Regions from separate parts of the Streptomyces sp. NPDC089424 genome, predicted to be linked through region 1. Evidence: riboswitches for the same ligand, from Rfam matches in the RefSeq annotation. Region 1 holds a riboswitch; each other region holds the start of a gene.
The links. Region 1 has a riboswitch for cobalamin ahead of ACIP2X_RS22850 (cobalamin biosynthesis protein). Riboswitches for the same ligand answer to the same signal wherever they lie in the genome.
Positions count from the first base shown of each region.

Region 1 (3,267 bases):
TCTGCTGACCTGGCTGGTCGGCCTGCCGTCCTCCTCGTCGCACGCCCTGATGGGCGGCCTGATCGGCGCCACCGTCGCGTCGGCCGGCGTGGGTGCCGTCCACGGCGACGCGCTGGTCACCAAGGTGCTGATCCCGGCGATCGCCGCCCCGCTGGTCGCGGGCGTCGCGGCGCTGCTGGCGACCCGGCTGACGTACCGCCTGGGCCGCAAGGCCGAGGACAAGGCCTCCGCGAAGGGCTACCGCGCCGGCCAGATCGCCTCCGCGGGCCTGGTCTCGCTGGCGCACGGCACCAACGACGCGCAGAAGACGATGGGCATCATCACCCTCGCCCTGGTCGCGGGCGGCACCCTCGCCCCCGACTCCGACCCGCCCCTGTGGGTCATCCTCTCCGCGGGTCTCGCCATCGCGCTCGGCACCTACCTCGGCGGCTGGCGCATCATCCGCACCATGGGCAAGGGCCTGACCGACCTTCAGCCGCAGCAGGGCTTCGCCGCGCAGACCAGCGCCGCGACCGTCATCCTGGCCTCCTCCCACCTCGGTTTCTCCCTCTCCACCACGCACTCGGTCTCCGGTGCGGTGATGGGCGCGGGCCTCGGCCGCAAGGGCGGGGTGGTCCGCTGGTCCACCGCCACCCGGATGTTCGTCGCCTGGGGCCTGACCCTGCCGGCCGCCGCGCTGGTCGGCGCGATCGCCGAGTGGGTGACGGGCTTCGGCCCCTGGGGAACCGCTCTGGTCGCCGTCTTCCTGGTCGGGTCCAGCGCCGCGATCTGGAAGATCTCCCGCCGCGAGGTCGTGGACCACACGAACGTCAACGACGCGGACGGGGAACCGGCCGGCGTGGTGACGACCGCGATGGCCGCCGTGACGCCGCCCCCGGCGGGCACCCCGGCCGAGGACCTCACGGCCACGATCCCCCGGCAGGCCACGGCCTCGGAACCGACGCCCTCTCAGGCCTCGGTCTGAGCTCCCTGATACCGAAGGAAGCAGCACAAGCATGAAGATCGACTGGGCGGCCCTCGGCTCCGTCTTCGGCGTCAGCCTCGTGGTCACGGTGGCTCTGGTGGGCCTGTTCACCCTCGGTGTCACCGCGCTGTCGCGGCGCGAACGGGCGGCCGCGCAGGGCGAGTCGGCGGCGCTGGCGGTGACGGGCGCGTACGCCGCCTTCGCGGCGTGCGCGGCGGCCGTGGGATACGGGATCTATCTGATCGTGGCCTGAGCGCCCCGGTGTTCGAAGCGCCCTGCGCGGTGCCCTCCACGGGCTCCGGGCAGGGCGCTTCGTCGTGCGCGGGGACGGCGCGAGCGGCAGACGGGAGACCCGTGCCGCCGGTGGCGTGTGGGACTCAGCACACTTGCCCCGTCGCAGGTCAACAGCAAGTTGACGGCCGTTCCGGCCCCGTGGTGGACTTCCGGGGCCATGTACGGCGGCAGAAGAGGAAGCCCGGTGTGAATCCGGCGCGGTCCCGCCACTGTGACCGGGGAGGGAACTCCCCGGGAGCCAGGAACTCTCACCGCCGGTCTCGTCGAACCAGGGCGTGGACACCCTGAGTGAGGACATATCGCCATGCTCGGCCGCCAAGTGAGGTCCCGCACCAGGTCTCTGCCCGCCCGCACGGCCGGCTGAGCGCGTGCGTGCCGATCGCGTCTTCGCGTACGGCGCCGCCGCCGGCCTCCTCGGCGACCATGTGCTCGGCGACCCCCGCCGGGGGCATCCGGTCGCCGCGTTCGGGCGGGCCGCCGCCGCGGTGGAACGGGTGCTGTGGCGGGACCACCGCGGATGGGGCGCGCTGCACACCGTCGTGTGCGTGGGCGGCGCCGTCGCCCTGGGCGCCGCGGCCCACCGGGCGGTACGGTCCTCCCCCGCCGCTTCCGTCGCGCTGACCGGCGTCGCCACCTGGGCCGTCGTCGGCGGGACCTCGCTCGCGCGGGAGGCCCGGGCCGTCGGGCACGCCCTGGAGGCGGGGGACGTCGAGGCCGCGCGGGCCCGGCTGCCCCATCTGTGCGGCCGCGACCCGCAGGCGCTGGACGCGCCGGGGATCGCGCGGGCGGTGGTGGAGTCCGTCGCGGAGAACACGTCCGACGCCGTGGTGGGCGCGCTGGTGTGGGGGGCCGTGGGCGGGGTCCCGGGGCTGCTCGGGTTCCGTGCGGTGAACACGCTGGACGCGATGGTGGGGCACAGGTCGCCGCGCCACCGCCGCTACGGATGGGCCAGCGCACGGCTCGACGATCTCGCCGGGTGGCCGGGCGCCCGGCTGACGGCGTCGCTCGCCGTGCTGGCGGGCGGCGACGCGCGAGGTGCCGTACGGGCCTGGCACAAGGACGCCGCGCGGCATCCGAGTCCCAACGCCGGGCCCGTGGAGGCCTCGTTCGCGGGGGCGTTGGGGGTGCGGCTCGGGGGGACGTTGTCGTATGCGGGCCGGGTCGAGCACCGGCCCGTGCTGAACGGTGGGGGGCGTGCGGTGGAAGTCGGCGACATCGAGCGGGCCGTCCGGTTGTCCCGGCGGGTGGGCCGGCTGGCCCTCGGGGCCTGCGCGGCCGGAGTGTGGCTGCGGGGACGGCTGTCGAGGAGGCCGGCGTGAACGGGCGCGGGCTGCTGATCGCCGGCACCACCTCGGACGCCGGCAAGAGCGTCGTCACCGCCGGCATCTGCCGCTGGCTGGTGCGCCAGGGCGTGAAGGTGGCGCCCTTCAAGGCGCAGAACATGTCGCTCAACTCGTTCGTCACCCGCGAGGGCGCCGAGATCGGTCGGGCGCAGGCCATGCAGGCGCAGGCCTGCCGGGTGGAGCCGACCGCGCTGATGAATCCCGTGCTGCTCAAGCCGGGCGGCGAGAGCAGCAGCCAGGTGGTGCTGCTCGGCAGGCCCGTCGGGGAGATGAGCGCGCGGGGCTACCACGGCGGACGGCAGCAGGCGTTGCTCGGGACCGTGCTCGACTGTCTCGCCGAGTTGCGGGGCACGTACGACGCGGTGATCTGCGAGGGGGCCGGATCTCCGGCCGAGATCAATCTCCGGCGGACCGACATCGTCAACATGGGGATCGCCCGCAATGCCGGTCTCCCGGTGCTCGTCGTCGGCGACATCGACCGCGGCGGCGTCTTCGCCTCCTTCTTCGGGACCGTCGCGCTGCTGTCCCGTCAGGACCAGGAGCTGATCGCCGGGTTCCTCGTCAACAAGTTCCGCGGCGACGTCTCGCTCCTCGAACCCGGCATCGACATGCTGCACGGCCTCACCGGGCGGCACACCTACGGCGTCCTGCCCTTCCGCCACGGCC
Region 1 covers NZ_JBIVHU010000005.1:55,993-59,259, forward strand. The annotation lists gene ACIP2X_RS22840 (anion permease) at 1-964, shown strand, start outside; gene ACIP2X_RS22845 (hypothetical protein) at 996-1,217, shown strand; cobalamin riboswitch at 1,383-1,527, shown strand; gene ACIP2X_RS22850 (cobalamin biosynthesis protein) at 1,627-2,577, shown strand; gene ACIP2X_RS22855 (cobyric acid synthase) at 2,574-3,267, shown strand, end outside.

Region 2 (3,267 bases), on a different contig from region 1:
GGGCACCCGCAGCTTGAAGAAGACGTCCTGCAGGCCCATCGCGCCGAGGCCGACCGGGCGCCACCGGGCGTTGGAACGGCCCGCCTGCTCGGTCGGGTAGAAGTTGATGTCGACCACGCGGTCGAGGAAGGTCACGGCGGTGCGGACGGTGGCGTCCAGCTGCTCCCAGTCGATGCCGTCGCCCACGACGAACGCGCCCAGGTTGACCGAGCCCAGGTTGCACACGGCGGTCTCGCCGTCGTCCGTGACCTCCAGGATCTCCGTGCAGAGGTTCGAGGAGTGGACGACGTGGCCCGGCTCGGCGGTCTGGTTTGCGGTGCGGTTGGCGGCGTCCTTGAAGGTCATCCAGCCGTTGCCGGTCTGGGCGAGGGTGCGCATCATCCGGCCGTACAGCTCACGGGCGGGCAGGGTCTTCCTCGCCAGGCCCCGGCTCTCGGCCGCGCGGTACGCGGTGTCGAACTCCTCGCCCCACAGGTCGACCAGCTCGGGCACGTCCGACGGGGAGAACAGCGACCACGGGGCGTCCGCGTCGACCCGCCGCATGAACTCGTCCGGGATCCAGTGCGCGAGGTTCAGGTTGTGCGTACGGCGGGCGTCCTCACCGGTGTTGTCCCGCAGCTCCAGGAACTCCTCGATGTCGGAGTGCCAGGTCTCCAGGTAGACGGCGGCCGCGCCCTTGCGCCGGCCCCCCTGGTTCACGGCGGCGACCGAGGCGTCCAGCGTCTTCAGGAACGGGACGATGCCGTTGGAGTGGCCGTTGGTGCCGCGGATCAGGGAGCCCCGGGAGCGGATCCGGGAGTACGACAGACCGATGCCGCCGGCGTGCTTGGAGAGCCGGGCGACCTGGTGGTAGCGCTCGTAGAGGGAGTCCAGCTCGTCCTTGGGGGAGTCCAGGAGGTAGCAGGACGACATCTGGGGGTGCCGGGTGCCGGAGTTGAAGAGGGTGGGGGAGGAGGGGAGGTAGTCGAGCCGGCTCATGAGCCCGTAGAGCGCGGCGACTTCGTCCACCGACCGGGTGGTGTCGTCCTCGGCGAGGCCGGCGGCGACGCGCAGCATGAAGTGCTGGGGCGTCTCGACGACCTTGCGGGTGATCGGGTGCCGGAGCAGGTAGCGGCTGTACAGGGTGCGCAGGCCGAAGTAGCCGAAGCGGTCGTCGGCGTCCCGGTCGACCAGGGCGTCCAGGCGGTCGGCGTGCAGGCGCGTGAACTCGGCCGTGCGGTCGGCGATGAGCCCTTCCCGGTGCCCCACCGCCACGGACTCCGTGAAGGACGTGACCCCCTGGGAGGCGGCCTCGGCGGCGATGGAGACGGTCAGCAGCCGGGCGGCGAGCCGGGAGTAGGCGGGGTCCTCGGAGATCAGTCCGGCGGCGGCCTCCGTGGCCAGCTCCCGCAGTTCGCTCTCGTCCGCCCGCGCGGAACGGCCGCGCAGCGCGGCGGCGGCGACCCGGCCGGGGTCGGCGTCGGGGAGGTCGGCGGTCAGCTCGGTCAGGGTCCGCAGCAACGCGGTCCCGGGTCCGTCGGTCTCCCCTTCCACGGTTGTCGCTGCGGCCGGTTCGGCTGGCGCGATGGTCACGTGGGGCTCTCCCTCGCTCGGCACGGGGGCCTCGCGGAGGGCAGGGCAGGGCACACGAGCGCACGGGCGTTCGCGTCCACCGGCCCATTCCACGAGACCCGGACGTCAGGGCACCCGGGCCGGACGGCCGGGCGCACTGTCGGCAGGTCCTCGGACTGAACCGGCGTGCGTTCCCTTTTCGGGACGGACGCACGCGAGTACACCGTTGCGGGACAGTTCCGGATTCGCACCGGATTCCCCTGCGGCGACAGCGAGCATGAGCATACATCTGGTGTCGGGTGCCGACAGCACCCCCATATGTTGTGTCGCCGATGACTTCAGAGCGTCAACTGGTAGGTGAGAAGCGTGATGTCGTCCAGCTCCGGGAGGGGGTTCCAGTCCCGCTCGGGAGTGCGGGTGAAGCCCAGCCGTTCGTAGATGCGGTGGGCCGCGTGCATGGTCCGCTGGGTCGACAGAACGAGCCCGGCGCAGCCGTCGAGGGCGCGGGCGCGCTCGACGCAGGCACGCACCAGGGCCTCGCCGACCCCTCGGCCGCGGGCCTGACGGGCGACGGCGAGCATGCGGATCTCCGCCTCGTCGGGGGCGGCTATGTCGGCCATGGGGCCGCCGGAGGGGACGAACGTCACGCCGCCGAGGACGCGTTCGTGCGCGACGGCCACGAGCACCTGTGCGGCGGCCGCGCGCTTGGCGACGTCTCGCAGCTCGCCGAGGTAGCCGTCGCTCTCGCCGAAGTCGAGGAGTCCGTCCTGGAGGTAGGCCTGCGCGGTGATCTCGCCGAGGGCGGCGTACTCGGCGGGGTGCGCGAGGCGGATGTCGATGTCCATGGCGGCAGTGTGTACGACGACGGGCCGCCGCATCGTGTGATGTCGGCGGCCCGCTGCGAGTCGTTCAGCTGCTGCTCGCGCTCACGCGGCAGGGCCGCGTGCCGCAACGGCCCCGCGCCTCAGTGGGCGGCACCCGCGGTCGCCGGGGGAAGCTCCGCCTTGACTCCCGGGTCGCCGGCGTCCGCCGTGTAGTCGCCGGGCTTGGTCTCGTCGACGCCCTCGGGAGCCTTCACGGCCTTCAGGACGAAGGTGAGGACCACCGTGACCACCAGGTTGAGGACGAACGCCGTGAGGCCGATGTAGCCGATCTCACCGATGCCGGGGATCTCCGCCGAGGAGCCGCCGAAGTGCTTCTGCGTCGGGGAGGCGACACCGTAGGCCGCGACCGTGCCGTAGGTCATGCCGACCGCCCAGCCGGCCAGCAGCGCCCAGCGGTGGAACCAGCGGGTGAACAGACCGCCGACCAGGGCGGGCATGGTCTGGAGGATCCAGATGCCGCCCAGCAGCTGGAAGTTGATCGCCACCGTCTTGTCCATTCCGAGGACGAAGACGAGGGCGCCGACCTTCACCAGCAGGGACACCAGCTTGGAGACCTTGGTCTCCTGCGCGGGCGTGGCGTCCGGCTTGAGGAAGTCCTTGTAGATGTTGCGGGTGAAGAGGTTGGCCGCCGCGATCGACATGATGGCCGCCGGGACCAGCGCGCCGATGCCGATCGCCGCGAACGCGACGCCGGTGAACCAGTCCGGGAACATGTTCTCGAACAGCTGGGGGATCGCCAGCTGGCCGTTCTCCACCTTGACGCCGGCCGCGATCGCCATGAAGCCGAGCAGACCCAGCAGGCCCAGCATCAGCGAGTACAGCGGCAGGATCG
Region 2 covers NZ_JBIVHU010000003.1:351,248-354,514, forward strand. The annotation lists gene ACIP2X_RS16575 (ribonucleoside-diphosphate reductase subunit alpha) at 1-1,572, opposite strand, end outside; cobalamin riboswitch at 1,696-1,873, opposite strand; gene ACIP2X_RS16580 (GNAT family N-acetyltransferase) at 1,890-2,396, opposite strand; gene mctP (monocarboxylate uptake permease MctP) at 2,516-3,267, opposite strand, start outside.
Region 2: linked by a shared signal. The riboswitch ahead of ACIP2X_RS16575 (ribonucleoside-diphosphate reductase subunit alpha) and the one ahead of ACIP2X_RS22850 (cobalamin biosynthesis protein) in region 1 are both predicted to bind cobalamin.

Region 3 (3,267 bases), on a different contig from region 1:
CCGCGGTTCCCGGGGTGACCGGCCCACCGGGTTCGACCGCGAGCGCTACACGAAGCGCAACACCGTCGAGCGTGCCATCAACCGCCTGAAAGGCTTCCGCGCCGTCGCCACACGCTACGAGAAACGGGCCTACACCTACCTCGGCACCGTAACCCTCGCCGCACTCATCATCTGGCTCCGCACATGATCCGAGAAACAGCGCCTAGTACTCCAGTTGCAGTTCGCTATTCCTGCTGGTCAGTGGCGTGTTCGTGGGTGTACTGGGCTGATGTTCCGTCAGGCGGCGGGAGTTCGTGACTTCGGGTGCGGTGGGCCGTTGTGCTTGTCGTGCAAGATGATGTGCGGCCCGATGTCTGGTCGGCGGAGCTGGAAGAACTGCTGGTGCGGATCGGTCACCGCTTCGGGCGGGTGGATCTTCGGCGGCGGATGCGGGCCTATGTGCACGGCCTGCTCGGACCAGTGGGCCGGAAGAACAGCTGGCAGCTGGCCGAGCATGCCGGTCACCACACTCCCGCAGGGTTGCAGCACTTGCTGAGCCGAGCCTGCTGGGATCCCGACGAAATCCGTGATGCCCTGCAGGAATACGTCGCTGAGAAGCTCGGGGACACGGCCGGGGTGCTGATCATCGACGACACCGGGTTCATCAAGAAGGGCACCGTCTCAGCCGGGGTGCAACGGCAGTACTCCGGCACCGCCGGCCGCACCGAGAACTGCCAGATCGGCGTGTTCGCCGCCTATGCCTCCTCCAAGGGCCGCGCGCTGGTGGACCGAGAGCTGTACTTGCCGAAGTCCTGGACCTCTGATCCGGCCCGCTGCACAGAGGCGAAGATTCCCGACGAGCGCACGTTCGCCACCCAAGGCGATCTCGCGAAGGCCATCATCATGCGGGCCCTGGCCTCGCCGCTGCCGATCGCCTGGGTGACCGCAGACTCGGCCTACGGCCAGGAGTGGCGGCTGCGCCGCCTGCTGGAGGAGGCCGGCGTCGGCTATGTCCTGGCCGTGCCGAAGTCCCAGCACGTGCACGCCATCGGCCGCATCGACTTCGCCATCTCCCAGGCACCCGAGGACGCCTGGGAACGCCACTCCTGTGGGGCGGGCGCGAAAGGGCCGCGCGTCTACGACTGGGCGGCGGCGAGGCTGCCCGCGATCGATGACTTCGACGGCGATGCGCCCACCCACGACCGGTGGGTGCTGGCCCGCCGCAGCCTGGCCCGCCCGGACGAGATCGCCTACTACCTCGCCTATGCACCAGCCGGCACCGGCATCACCGAACTGGTACGGATCGCCGGGACGCGCTGGGCGATCGAGGAGGCTTTCCAGGCCGCGAAGAACGAGTGCGGCCTGGATCAGTACGAAGTTCGCCGGTATCCGGGCTGGTATCGGCACATCACTCTGGCCATGCTCGCCCACGCCTTCCTCGCTGCCATGGCCGCCGCCGCGGGGACGGAAAGGGGGGCCGCAGAATCGGTTCCGGCGATCTCGTCCCGCTCACGGTGGCGGAAATCCGGCGACTCCTGGCAGTTGGCCGCCCCACGCTGACGCATGTCCGGCGCACACGCCACGCACTGAATTGGTCCCGCTGGCGCCGCCGTCACCAGGCGATCGCCATGCGCTGTCACTACCGCCGCCGCACCCGAAGTCACGAACTCCCGCCGCCTGACGGAACATCAGCCCAGTACACTCACGAACACGCCGCTGACCAGCAGGAATAGCGAACTGCAACTGGAGTACTAGGGGCCGCTGGGGAGCGCGGCGACAGCCTGCTGCCGCCCCGACGACGTAGCCGCCCCGATGTCCTGCTCATAATTGTCGTGTCACTCCTCACGGCAGGCGCGTACGAAAGGACTCCCGCGGGCACGCCGCTCACGGGAGCCCTTCCGCGCGGTGGGCAGGTGACGGTGTCGCCGCAGTGACGGGATGATGGCCGGCGACATACGGCGACGGCGGTCCGAGGAAGCCGGTGTGAATCCGGCGCGGTCCCGCCACTGTGACCGGTGAGCGAGTTCCCGCAGGCCGCCGCCCCAGGACCGGGTGGCAAGGCGGGGCGAGCGGCGACCCGGGAGCCAGGAGACTCACGCGGTCGTCTCCTCGAGCAACGCCGGGGCGGATCTCCCCGGGCGGGGGAGTGGTGTGATGCCCGGGAGGCCGACGGAAGAGGCTTCAGGCGAGACTGTGGAGGCGAACGGTCCGGTGCCGTGCCTAGTAGTCGTATGCCGCGATTGCTGCTGTGGCAGCCCCAAGGGGACCGGAATCGATCACGCCGCACAGACCGAGACTGCGGGCGGATGTGCCGGTGCGCATCTCCGACTGCCGTGACGTGTGGCAGGCCAACGTATTCGCTGTACAGCCGTCCGCAGTGCCGCCGGTGCCCGGCCGGTCTGGCTGGGGCTCGTCAACGACACGGACGCGACGGAGGACTCGTCGCCTGGGTACGCGCCGGCGGCCCGGGAGTCACTCCGTTGCCGGACATCCTCGACCTGTATGCCTTCACCTCCTGGGCGTCATGCGAGCCAAGCGGACTCCTTCGGACGGGTGTGCGGTGAGCTGTCGGTGCCGCCCGGCGCGGCCGTGCGGCCCAGGTAGCGGTGCACGAAGTGGATGCTCATCGCGCCTTCGCCGACCGCGGAGGCCACCCGTTTCACCGAGCCGCTACGGACGTCCCCTACCGCGAAGACCCCGGGCAGGCTGGTCTCCAGGGTCATGCACGAGCGCCCTCTGCCGTGCCACACCTCGGGGTGGGCGCAGGCCTCCTGAGCCTGCGGCCCGGTGAGGACGAAGCCGCGGGAGTCGAGGGCGATGATGCCGGCGAGCCACTCGGTGTGAGGTTCAGCGCCGGTGAAGATGAACAGGCTCCGTACCGCGAGCCGGCGGTGCCCGCCCGTGCGGTTGTCGACCACGTCGAGTTCCTCCAGCACGTCGTGGCCGATGGCCTCGGTGACCTCGGTGTGCAGCATGACCTCCACCCGCGGATGGCGTTCGACCTGGTCGACCAGGTAGCGGGACATGTTGGCATCAAGGCTGGCTCCTCGGACCAGCAGGTGCACCTTCGGCGCGTACTCGGCGAGGAACAGCACCGCCTGGCCCGCCGAGTTGCCTCCGCCGACGACGGCCACCGGGTCGGTGCGGCACTGCTGGGCCTCGTAGACGGTCGCCGAGTAGTGCACGCCCGTTCCCTCCAGGCGTTCGATGCCGGGCACCTGGAGCCGGCGGTAGCGGGCACCCATGGCCAGGACGACGGCGCGGGCGGCGATCTCACTGCCGTCGGCG
Region 3 covers NZ_JBIVHU010000003.1:861,539-864,805, forward strand. The annotation lists partial or broken gene ACIP2X_RS19085 (IS5 family transposase) at 1-187, shown strand, start outside; gene ACIP2X_RS19090 (IS701 family transposase) at 340-1,539, shown strand; cobalamin riboswitch at 1,951-2,074, shown strand; partial or broken gene ACIP2X_RS19095 ((2Fe-2S) ferredoxin domain-containing protein) at 2,134-2,543, shown strand; gene ACIP2X_RS19100 (FAD-dependent oxidoreductase) at 2,502-3,267, opposite strand, start outside.
Region 3: linked by a shared signal. The riboswitch ahead of ACIP2X_RS19095 ((2Fe-2S) ferredoxin domain-containing protein) and the one ahead of ACIP2X_RS22850 (cobalamin biosynthesis protein) in region 1 are both predicted to bind cobalamin.